Regions from separate parts of the Acidovorax sp. FW305-C-20-28 genome, predicted to be linked through region 3. Evidence: predicted binding sites of a transcription regulator. Region 3 holds the regulator's gene; each other region holds the start of a gene.
What was found. Region 3 encodes sigma-54, which starts transcription at its own class of promoters, with help from an activator protein. Its sites were predicted from a motif close to TGGCANGNAANCTGCTTT; they were not measured.
Positions count from the first base shown of each region.

Region 1: the regulator sigma-54 is predicted to act here: its motif matches at 1,755-1,772, upstream of AC3WOH_RS11115 (ammonium transporter).
Region 2: the regulator sigma-54 is predicted to act here: its motif matches at 1,460-1,477, upstream of AC3WOH_RS05105 (BMP family protein).

Region 1 is NZ_JBYSYM010000007.1:207,963-211,231, reverse strand. Features, by position in the region: gene AC3WOH_RS11130 (pilus assembly protein) at 1-16, shown strand, start outside; gene AC3WOH_RS11125 (type IV pilin protein) at 47-502, shown strand; gene ribD (bifunctional diaminohydroxyphosphoribosylaminopyrimidine deaminase/5-amino-6-(5-phosphoribosylamino)uracil reductase RibD) at 539-1,669, shown strand; gene AC3WOH_RS11115 (ammonium transporter) at 1,843-3,045, shown strand; gene AC3WOH_RS11110 (phospholipase D family protein) at 3,160-3,269, shown strand, end outside.
Region 2 is NZ_JBYSYM010000003.1:10,234-13,502, reverse strand. Features, by position in the region: gene AC3WOH_RS05115 (threo-3-hydroxy-L-aspartate ammonia-lyase) at 1-603, shown strand, start outside; gene upp (uracil phosphoribosyltransferase) at 635-1,273, shown strand; gene AC3WOH_RS05105 (BMP family protein) at 1,531-2,541, shown strand; gene AC3WOH_RS05100 (5'-methylthioadenosine/S-adenosylhomocysteine nucleosidase) at 2,633-3,269, shown strand, end outside.
Region 3 is NZ_JBYSYM010000004.1:32,370-35,638, forward strand. Features, by position in the region: gene lptB (LPS export ABC transporter ATP-binding protein) at 1-500, shown strand, start outside; gene AC3WOH_RS06615 (RNA polymerase factor sigma-54) at 564-2,165, shown strand; gene AC3WOH_RS06620 (VOC family protein) at 2,166-2,543, opposite strand; gene AC3WOH_RS06625 (hypothetical protein) at 2,546-3,094, opposite strand; gene AC3WOH_RS06630 (glutaredoxin domain-containing protein) at 3,104-3,269, opposite strand, start outside.

The DNA.
Region 1 (3,269 bases), on a different contig from region 3:
GCGCCAGATCCGCTAAATGGGGCGGAAGGACTGTACGATGCACAGAATGAACCGCAACACATCCACGCGACAACGGGGCTTCACCCTCATCGAGCTGATGACGGTGGTGGCGATCGTCGGGATTCTCACGGCGATTGCGCTGCCCAGCTACAACGAGTACATCCGGCGCGGGCACCGTGCCGATGCGCGAGCAGGGCTGCTGCAGGCAGCCCAGTACATGGAGCGTGCAGCCACTGCGACGGGGACCTACCCTATCGTGACGGCAGCCGCCCCCCTCCCTCCCAGCCTGAGTTGGCTCAATGACAACGTCAAGCGCTATACCATTTCTGTTACGAACTCCACGGCAAGCACATTCACGTTGACAGCCACACGTGATACGGGAACAGCGCAAGCCACCGACAAATGCGGCGACCTGACGTTGACCAATACCGGCACCCGCGGCATGGCGGCGGGAACCTTTACCCCCGCCTCACTCACCGTGGCCGAATGCTGGAACAAGTGACCCCGACGCCCTCCGAACAGCCCCGCATGCGCTAGCATGCACGCCACCATGGCGACCTCTTCGGAACAACAGCACACCACGAAAGCGCTTGAGCTAGCCACTCAGGCGCTTTTTCTTTCCAATCCCAATCCGCGCGTCGGCTGCGTGATCACCAGCCCGGATGGCCAGGTGGTGCTGGGCCAGGGGTTCACCCAGCAGGCCGGCGGGCCGCATGCCGAGGTCATGGCCCTGCGCGATGCGGCCGCCCGGGGCAATTCCTTGCAAGGTGCAACGGCCTACGTCACGCTGGAGCCTTGCTCGCACCAGGGCCGCACGGGGCCCTGCTGCGATGCGCTGATCGGCGCCGGCATCGGCAAGGTGGTGGCCTCGCTGGCCGACCCCAACCCCCTGGTCGCGGGCCAGGGCTTTGCGCGCCTGCGCGCTGCGGGGGTGGAGGTGGTCGTGGGCCCGGGGGCAGAAGGCTCGCGCGAGCTCAACATCGGCTTCTTCAGCCGCATGGTGCGCGGCACGCCCTGGGTGCGCCTGAAGACCGCGGCCTCGCTGGACGGCACCACGGCGCTTGCCAACGGGCAGAGCCAGTGGATCACCTCGCCCGCGGCCCGGGCCGATGGCCATGCCTGGCGCGCCCGTGCCTGCGCCGTGCTCACGGGCATCGGCACCGTGCTCGATGACGACCCACGGCTGGACGTGCGCGAGGTGGCCACACCCCGCCAGCCCCACCTGGTGGTTGTGGACAGCCAGCTGCAGACCCCGCTGCAGGCGCGTTTCTTCTCCATCCCGGGTCGCACCTGCCTCATCTACACCGCGAGCGATGATGCAGCGAAAAAAGCGGCCCTGGAGGGCCAAGGCGCCACGGTGATCCGCCTGTCCAATCCCCAAGGCAAGGTGGACCTGGGCGCCATGCTCAAGGACCTGGGCCAGCGCAGCGTCAATGAGCTGCATGTGGAGGCGGGCCACAAACTCAACGGCTCCTTCCTGCGCGAAGGGCTGGTAGACGAAATGCTGGTCTACCAAGCCCCTCGGCTGCTCGGACCAGGCCTGGGCATCGCCCAGACAGCCCCGCTGCAGAACCTGGCACAAGGGACCGACCTGGAATACACCTCCGTGGAGCGGATCGGGCCCGATCTGCGCATCGTGGCGCGGGTACAGGGGCGCGATCGCTTCTGACCCCCGTCCATCCTGCTCCGCAACCGACCGCCGGAGCAACGCACCAAAACAGCACAGCACCACCTCGGTGAGCCATGCCACATGCTGGCGCATTTTTTGCTTGAAATTGGTGCACTCATTGCGGAACGCAGTGAAACGCACCAAAACAGATCAAACAATCGCGTGGAGATGGTATGGAAGCACTCAAACAGGGCACGGACGCCTTGTTCATTCTGCTCGGGGCAATCATGGTGCTGGCCATGCATGCCGGGTTCGCCTTTCTGGAGCTGGGCACGGTCCGCAAGAAGAACCAGGTGAATGCCCTGGTCAAGATCCTCGTGGACTTCTCCGTGTCCACGGTGGTGTACTTCGCCGTGGGCTACAGCGTGGCCTATGGCACGCATTTCTTTGTGGGCGCCGACACCCTGGTGCAGCAAAGCGGCTACTCGCTGGTCAAGTTCTTCTTTCTGCTGACCTTCGCGGCAGCCATTCCGGCCATCATTTCCGGGGGCATTGCCGAGCGCGCCAAGTTCTGGCCGCAGCTGATCGCCACGGCCATCATCGTGGGCTTTGTCTACCCCTTCTTCGAGGGCATTGCCTGGAACCAGCATTTCGGGGTGCAGGCCTGGATCAAGTCGCTCACGGGCGAGGAGTTCCATGACTTTGCCGGCTCGGTCGTGGTGCATGCGGTGGGCGGCTGGATCGCCCTGCCCGCCGTGGTACTGCTCGGTTCGCGCGCCAACCGCTACCGCAAGGACGGTGCCATCTCGGCCCACCCGCCCTCGAACATCCCGTTCCTGGCCCTGGGAGCGTGGATCCTGGTGGTGGGCTGGTTCGGCTTCAATGTGATGAGCGCGCAAACCGTGGACAAGCTCTCGGGCCTGGTCGCCGTCAACTCGCTGATGGCCATGGTCGGCGGCACCTTGGCCGCCCTGGTGCTGGGCAAGAACGACCCGGGCTTCGTGCACAACGGCCCCCTGGCGGGCCTGGTGGCCGTGTGCGCGGGCTCCGACCTCATGCACCCGCTGGGCGCCCTGGTCACGGGCGCCATTGCGGGCACCATCTTCGTGCTGCTGTTCACGCTGACCCAGAACAAGTGGAAGATCGATGACGTGCTGGGCGTCTGGCCCTTGCACGGCCTGTGCGGCACCTGGGGCGGCCTGGCCGCCGGTATTTTCGGCAGCAAGGCCCTGGGCGGCCTGGGCGGGGTGGCTTTCTCGGCGCAGCTGATCGGCACCACCCTGGGCGTCGTCTGGGCCGCGCTGGGCGGCTTCGTCGTCTACGCAGCCCTCAAGGCCACCGTGGGCCTGCGGCTATCGCAGGAAGAGGAATTCGACGGCGCCGACCTCTCCATCCACAAGATCAGCGCCACACCGGACCGCGAAGTCAGCTGGTAAGCGGCCGGATGGTGACGCCGTTCACACGGCGTTACGTTTCGGCGCGCCGTCCGACAGCGCGCGCCGGGGCGGCAGGCTATACCTTGCGCAGTGTCCAGACGCTTGACCCGCCCCATGCCTGCCTCCACTGCCGCCAAAGACCTCGCCGCCACCGCCCGCCACGGCTGGATGGCCCTGGTCACCGTGCTCGCCGTGGCGCTGTTCACCGGGTGTGCGGGCCTGCC
Region 2 (3,269 bases), on a different contig from region 3:
GTCACCTACAACCGCTACACCGAAGACCGCGAGGCCATCAGCCACCGGCTGGCCCAGGAGCGCGGCATGACCCTGGTGCCGCCCTTCGACCACCCGCATGTGATTGCCGGCGAGGGCACGGCGGCCAAGGAATTCCTGGAAGAGGTGCCCGACCTGGACTACCTGTTCGTCTGCGTGGGCGGCGGCGGCCTGCTGGCCGGCAGCCTGCTGGCGACCGAGGCCCTGGCGCCGAGCTGCCGCGTCGTGGGCGTGGAGCCCGAGGCCGGCAACGACGGCCAGCAATCGCTGCGCAGCGGGCAACTGGTGCAGATCCCCACGCCGCACACGATTGCCGACGGCGCACAGGCCCGCTCGCTGGGGCAGATCACCTTTCCCATCATCCAGCGCCTGGCCGAGGACATCGTGACCGCCACCGACGAGCAACTGGTCGAGGCCCTGCGCTTCTTCGCCGAGCGCATGAAGCTGGTGGTGGAGCCCACCGGTGCACTGGCCTTTGCCGGTGTGCGGCATGGCGGCGTGGATGTGCGTGGCGCCAAGGTCGGCATTCTCATCAGCGGCGGGAATGTGGACATGTCGAGATACGCAAGGTTTCTGGCAGACTAGGCGCGACCCAAAAACAATCGAGCACTACGCCATGAGCACCAGTACCAACGTCACCGTCATCACCCACCCCCTCGTCCAGCACAAGCTCACGCTGATGCGCCGCAAGGACGCCAGCACCAACAGCTTTCGCCGCCTGCTGGGCGAGCTGAGCACGCTCATGGCCTACGAGGTCACGCGCGACATGCCGCTGCAGGACATCGAGATCGAAACCCCGCTGGAGACCATGACCGGCCAGGTGATCGATGGCAAGAAGCTGGTGCTGGTCTCCATCCTGCGTGCGGGCAACGGCTTCCTCGACGGCATGCTGACCGTGGTGCCCGGCGCGCGCGTGGGCCACATCGGCCTGTACCGCGACCCGGCCACGCTGCAGCCGGTGGAGTACTACTTCAAGATGCCCTCCGAGATGGAAGAGCGCGACATCATCGTGGTCGACCCCATGCTGGCCACCGGCAACTCGGCCGCCGCCTGCGTGGACCGGCTCAAGAAGCTCAACCCCCGCTCCATCAAGTTCGTTTGCCTGCTGGCCGCCCCCGAGGGCGTGGCCACGCTGCAGAAGGCCCACCCCGACGTGCCGATCTTCACCGCCGCCATCGACCGCGAGCTCAACGACCACGGCTACATCCTGCCCGGGCTGGGCGATGCCGGCGACCGCATCTTCGGCACCAAGTAAGCCAGTAGCCGCGGATCGCACTGCAGCAACGCCGCCCCAGGGACCCGGCCCCGGAGGCGGCATTTTTTTGCCCCAAAGCAGTGCGATTTCTTACCATCTGGTGACTTTCTTCTGGCAGACTGCGTGGCGGCGCCTGCGCCTGCATCAAGGCAGGGCATCTGCCGGCACGCGACACCAGCCGCCCATTGGCGTGCTAATTGCTTGAGACAACGCCCAGAATCGATCGCCCATCCTCCATCCGAAGAAGGACCCACTCCATGACCTCTCGCCGCATCTTCACCGGCCACCTGTTCTCCACCTCCCTGGCGCTGTCGGCCATGATCGGGCTGGCGCCCGGCGCAGCCCTCGCGCAGGCCAAGACCAAGGTGGCGGCGATCTACACGGTGCCGTACGAGCAGCAATGGGTCAGCCGCATCCACAAGGCCCTCAAGGCGGCCGAGGCGCGCGGAGAGATCGAGTACAAGTCCAGCGAGAACGTGAGCAACGCCGACTACGAGCGCGTGATGCGCGAGTACGCCACCGGCGGCAACCAGCTCATCGTGGGCGAGGCCTTCGCGGTGGAGGCTGCTGCCCGCAAGGTGGCCAAGGACTTCCCCAAGACCTCGTTCCTGCTGGGCTCCTCGGGCAAGCCGCAGGCGCCCAACTTCAGCGTGTTCGACAACTACATCCAGGAGCCGGCCTACCTGTCGGGCATGGTGGCCGGCGGCATGACCAAGACCAACAAGATCGGCATGGTCGGGGGCTTCCCCATCCCCGAGGTGAACCGCCTGATGCACGCCTTCATGGCCGGTGCCAAGGAAGTGAACCCCAAGGTGGAGTTCACCGTGAGCTTCATCAACAGCTGGTTCGACCCGCCCAAGGCCAAGGAAGCCACCTTCGCCATGATCGACAAGGGTGCCGACGTGCTCTACGCCGAGCGCTTCGGCGTGAGCGATGCCGCCAAGGAAAAGGGCAAGCTCGCCATCGGCAACGTGATCAACACCCAGGACAAGTACCCCGACACGGTGGTCGCATCCGCCCTGTGGCACATGGAGCCCAGCATCGACCGCGCGCTCAAGCTGGTCAAGGAAGGCAAGTTCACACCCGAGGACTACGGCCCGTATTCGATGATGAAGCACAAGGGCTCGGAACTCGCGCCCCTGGGCACCTTCGAGAAGAAGGTACCCGCCGACATCGTGGCCAAGGTCAAGGCCAAGGAGGCCGACATCCTGGCCGGCAAGTTCACCGTGAAGGTGGACGACAGCCAGCCCAAGTCCACGGCCAAGTAAGCCGCAGGCGGCGCCTGCGCGCAGAGTTCCAAGGGCCACTCACTGCGGTGGCCCTTTTCGTTGGCCCTGTCCATCGCTTACCCTGTTGACCATGAACTTCACCGCATTGCTCCCCCGTCGCATCGCCCAACTGCTCGGCACGCTGGCCCTGGCCGGCGCCCTTGCGGGCTGCGCATCCAGCCCCGCAGTGCAGGGCACGCGCCTTGACAGCACACCCCGCATCGCCGTGATCTCGGCCTTTGCCCCCGAACTCACGGTGCTGCTGCCCCAGGTGCAACAGCCCGTGAAGCACAGCATCAATGGCGTGGAGTTCACCACCGGCACCTTGCAGGGCAAGCCTGTGGTGGTGTTCCTCTCGGGCATCAGCATGACCAATGCGGCCATGAACACGCAGTTGGTGCTGGACCGCTTCCACGTGAGCCACATCGTGTTCTCGGGCATCGCCGGCGGCGTGAACCCGGGCCTGCACATCGGCGACGTGACGGTGCCTGCGCGCTGGGGCCAGTACATGGAATGGCTGATGGCGCGCGAAGACCAGCCCGGCAAGTATTCGGCGCCCGGCTGGATGCAGGCCGAACTCACCCTGCCCGCCTTCGGCATGATGCACCCACGCCCGGTGGAGGTGCGCTCGGCGGCCAATCCCAAGCTGACGCAGAAATTCTGGTTCGAGGCCGACCCGCGCATGCTGGCCGTGGCCAACGGCCTGGCTGCGGTGCCGCTGGAACACT
Region 3 (3,269 bases):
CCTACCTGCCGCAGGAAGCCTCGATCTTTCGCAAGCTCACGGTCGAGGAAAACGTGCGCGCCGTGCTCGAGCTGCAGCGCGGCGAGGACGGCCAGCCCCTGGCGCGTGCCGTGATCGAGGAGCGCCTCACGGCCCTGCTGACCGAGCTGCGCGTGGAGCACCTGCGTGCCTCGCCCGCACTGGCCCTGTCGGGCGGCGAGCGCCGCCGCGTGGAGATCGCCCGTGCGCTGGCCACGCAGCCGCGCTTCATCCTGCTGGACGAGCCGTTTGCCGGCATCGACCCCATCGCGGTGATCGAGATCCAGCGCATCATCGGCTTCCTGAAGGCACGCGGCATCGGCGTGCTCATCACCGACCACAACGTGCGTGAGACGCTGGGCATCTGCGACCACGCCTTCATCATCAGCGACGGCCACGTGCTGGCCCAGGGAACCCCGTCCGAGATCGTCGACAACGCCGAAGTGCGCCGGGTCTACCTGGGTGAACACTTCCGCATGTAGCCCCACGATGGAACGGACGCCCTTTGCCCACCCGCCTTCGCTGCAGTCCCGGAAGGACGCGCGATGAAGCCCGGCCTGTCGCTGCGCGTATCGCAGCACCTGGCGCTCACGCCGCAGCTGCAGCAATCGATCCGGCTGCTGCAGCTGTCCACGCTGGAGCTGGGCCAGGAGGTCGAGCAGATGCTCGACGAAAATCCGTTCCTCGAACGCAATGCCGACGAGGCGCCGCGCGAGGAGTTCGGCGTGGACACGGCCGATGCGCCGGCCCAGCCCGATGAGTACAGCTCCGACGATGCGGTCTACTCCAACGCCCCGGGCAGCAGCACGCCGAGCGAGTCCGTGGCCGACACGCCCCAGGGCGATGGGGAACTGGGCAGCAGCGCCAGCGACGAGCCCGACTGGAGCGGGGATGGCACAGTGGATGTGTCCCCCAACGATGCCGAGTGGGGCGGCGATGCGCCGGCCCGCAACCGCAACGATGGCGAAGGCGACGAGGCCGATGCCACCGAGCTGGCCCGCTCGCACGAATCGCTGACCGCCTTTCTGCACCGCCAGGCCCTGTCGCTGCGCCTGTCCGAGGTGGACAGCGCCGCACTGCGCTTCCTGATCGAATCGCTCAACGACGATGGCTACCTCGAAGAGCCCCTGGAAGAGCTGGCCATCGCCCTGGCCGGCCCCGACGATCTGGAGCAGATCGAGGAACTGGTGCACCGCTTCACCGTGGCCCTGCGCCTGCTGCAGAGCTTGGAGCCCGTGGGCGTGGGCGCCCGCAACCTGGGCGAATGCCTCACGCTGCAGCTCTCGGCCCTGGCGGCCGACGAGGACAGCGATGCCGACCCCGACACCGTGCAGACCGCGCTGCGCGTGTGCCAGCAGCCGCTGGAGATGCTGGCACGCCGCGACATCCGCCGCCTGACCCAGCTGTGCGGCGACGGCGAGGAGCGCACACGCGCCGCCATGGCCCTGATCGCCCGGCTGGAGCCGCGCCCGGGCCGCAAGTTCGTCGATGTGGAGCGCAACATCATCGTGCCCGACGTCATCGTGCGCAAGGCCGGGCGCGCCAACGGCCGCGACGGCCAGCACAATTTCATCGTGGCGCTGAACCCCGACGTGATGCCGCGCCTGCGCGTGCACGACATCTACGCCGGCGCCCTGCGCGGCCACAAGGGCGGCGAGGGCCACCAGGCCATGCAGCAGCGGCTGCAGGAGGCGCGCTGGTTCATCAAGAACATCCAGCAGCGCTTTGACACCATCCTGCGCGTCTCGCGCGCCATCGTGGAGCGGCAAAAGAGCTTCTTCACCCATGGCGAGCTGGCCATGCGCCCGCTGGTGCTGCGCGACATTGCCGACGAGCTGGGCCTGCACGAGTCCACCATCAGCCGGGTGACCACGGCCAAGTACATGGCCACGCCCATCGGCACCTACGAGCTCAAGTACTTCTTCGGCTCGGGCCTGGGTACGGAGACGGGCGGCAATGCATCGAGCACGGCCGTGCGTGCGCTCATCAAGCAGTTCGTCGCGGCCGAAAGCCCGGCCAAGCCGCTGTCGGACAGCCAGATCGCCGAGATGCTCAAGGAGCAGGGTATCGAATGCGCACGCCGCACCGTGGCCAAGTACCGCGAAGCGCTCAAGATCGCACCCGCCAACCTGCGCAAAGCGCTCTGATCAGGGCAGGTTGCGGAAGGCGCGGCTGGAGATGCTGACGGCATTGCCGTCCGGGTCCTTGGCATTGGCGAAGGCATAGCCCTTGGCCTGGTGCGTGGGTCCGAACTCCAGCCCCTGCGCCAGCGCCTGGGCCTTGAAGGCCTCCACTTCCGGCACATGGAAGCACAGCTTGACCCCTGCCTGCCCGAGCTTCACGCTTTTGGCCGCCTGGTGGATGAGGATGCCAGCCCCGCCACCGGGGGCGTGCAGCTCGATCAAGCCCTCCACCACCACCTCGCCCGTGGTCTCGAACCCGAAGTGCGCGCGGTAGAAGGCGGCGCTGCGCTGCATGTCGCGTGCATAGACCATCACGGTGCCGAGGACGGCAGGCAGAGCCATGGTCAGGGCGCCTTCGTCGCCGGCGCACGCCGCAGCGAGCGCAGCAATTCCAGAGCCTGGGCCGTGGGCTCCTGCGGTGCGCCGTTGACCAGCACCGTGAAGGTCACGCGCAGCTCGTTCATGCCCAGCACCCCCTGGGTCAGGTGCTTGTAGCCATCGGGTTCGGGCGCGCGGTCGGTGGCCGAGAAGTAGTAGCCCGTCTTGCCCGGGGCGCCCAGGTCCTGGAGGGGCAGATCGCTTTCGACGGCCTTGGGTTTGGCCCGGGCAGCGCCCGCCTGCACCAGGGCCCGCAACTCCTCGGCCGTGGGAGCCTTGGGCGCACTGCCCACGGGCCAGATGGGCGTGATGAGCATCTGCAGCACCTTGGCGTCCGGGCCGCTGATGGCCACCGAGGGCGGCAACTCCGCATGCGGGCGGCGCACCTGGGCGCGCCAGGGTGCCGGCAGGTCCATCACCAGGTCGTCGCGGCCGGGCAGGGGCACGCGCAGTTCTTCGGCAAGCACGGGCAGGCACAGCGCAAAGGCCATGGAAACAAGGGTGGTACGGAACATGGGGTGTGTTTATTGGCGTTTGGCAAAGACGGCGTCGTAGGACTGGGTGCTGAAACCGTTCACCCGCTGGCCATTGGTGAGCAGCACCGGCACGCCGCGCGCACCGATCTGCGCGAAGGCGGCCTTGCCGGTCGGGGTGTCCACATCGAATTCGCGGTAGGCGATGCCCTTGCCG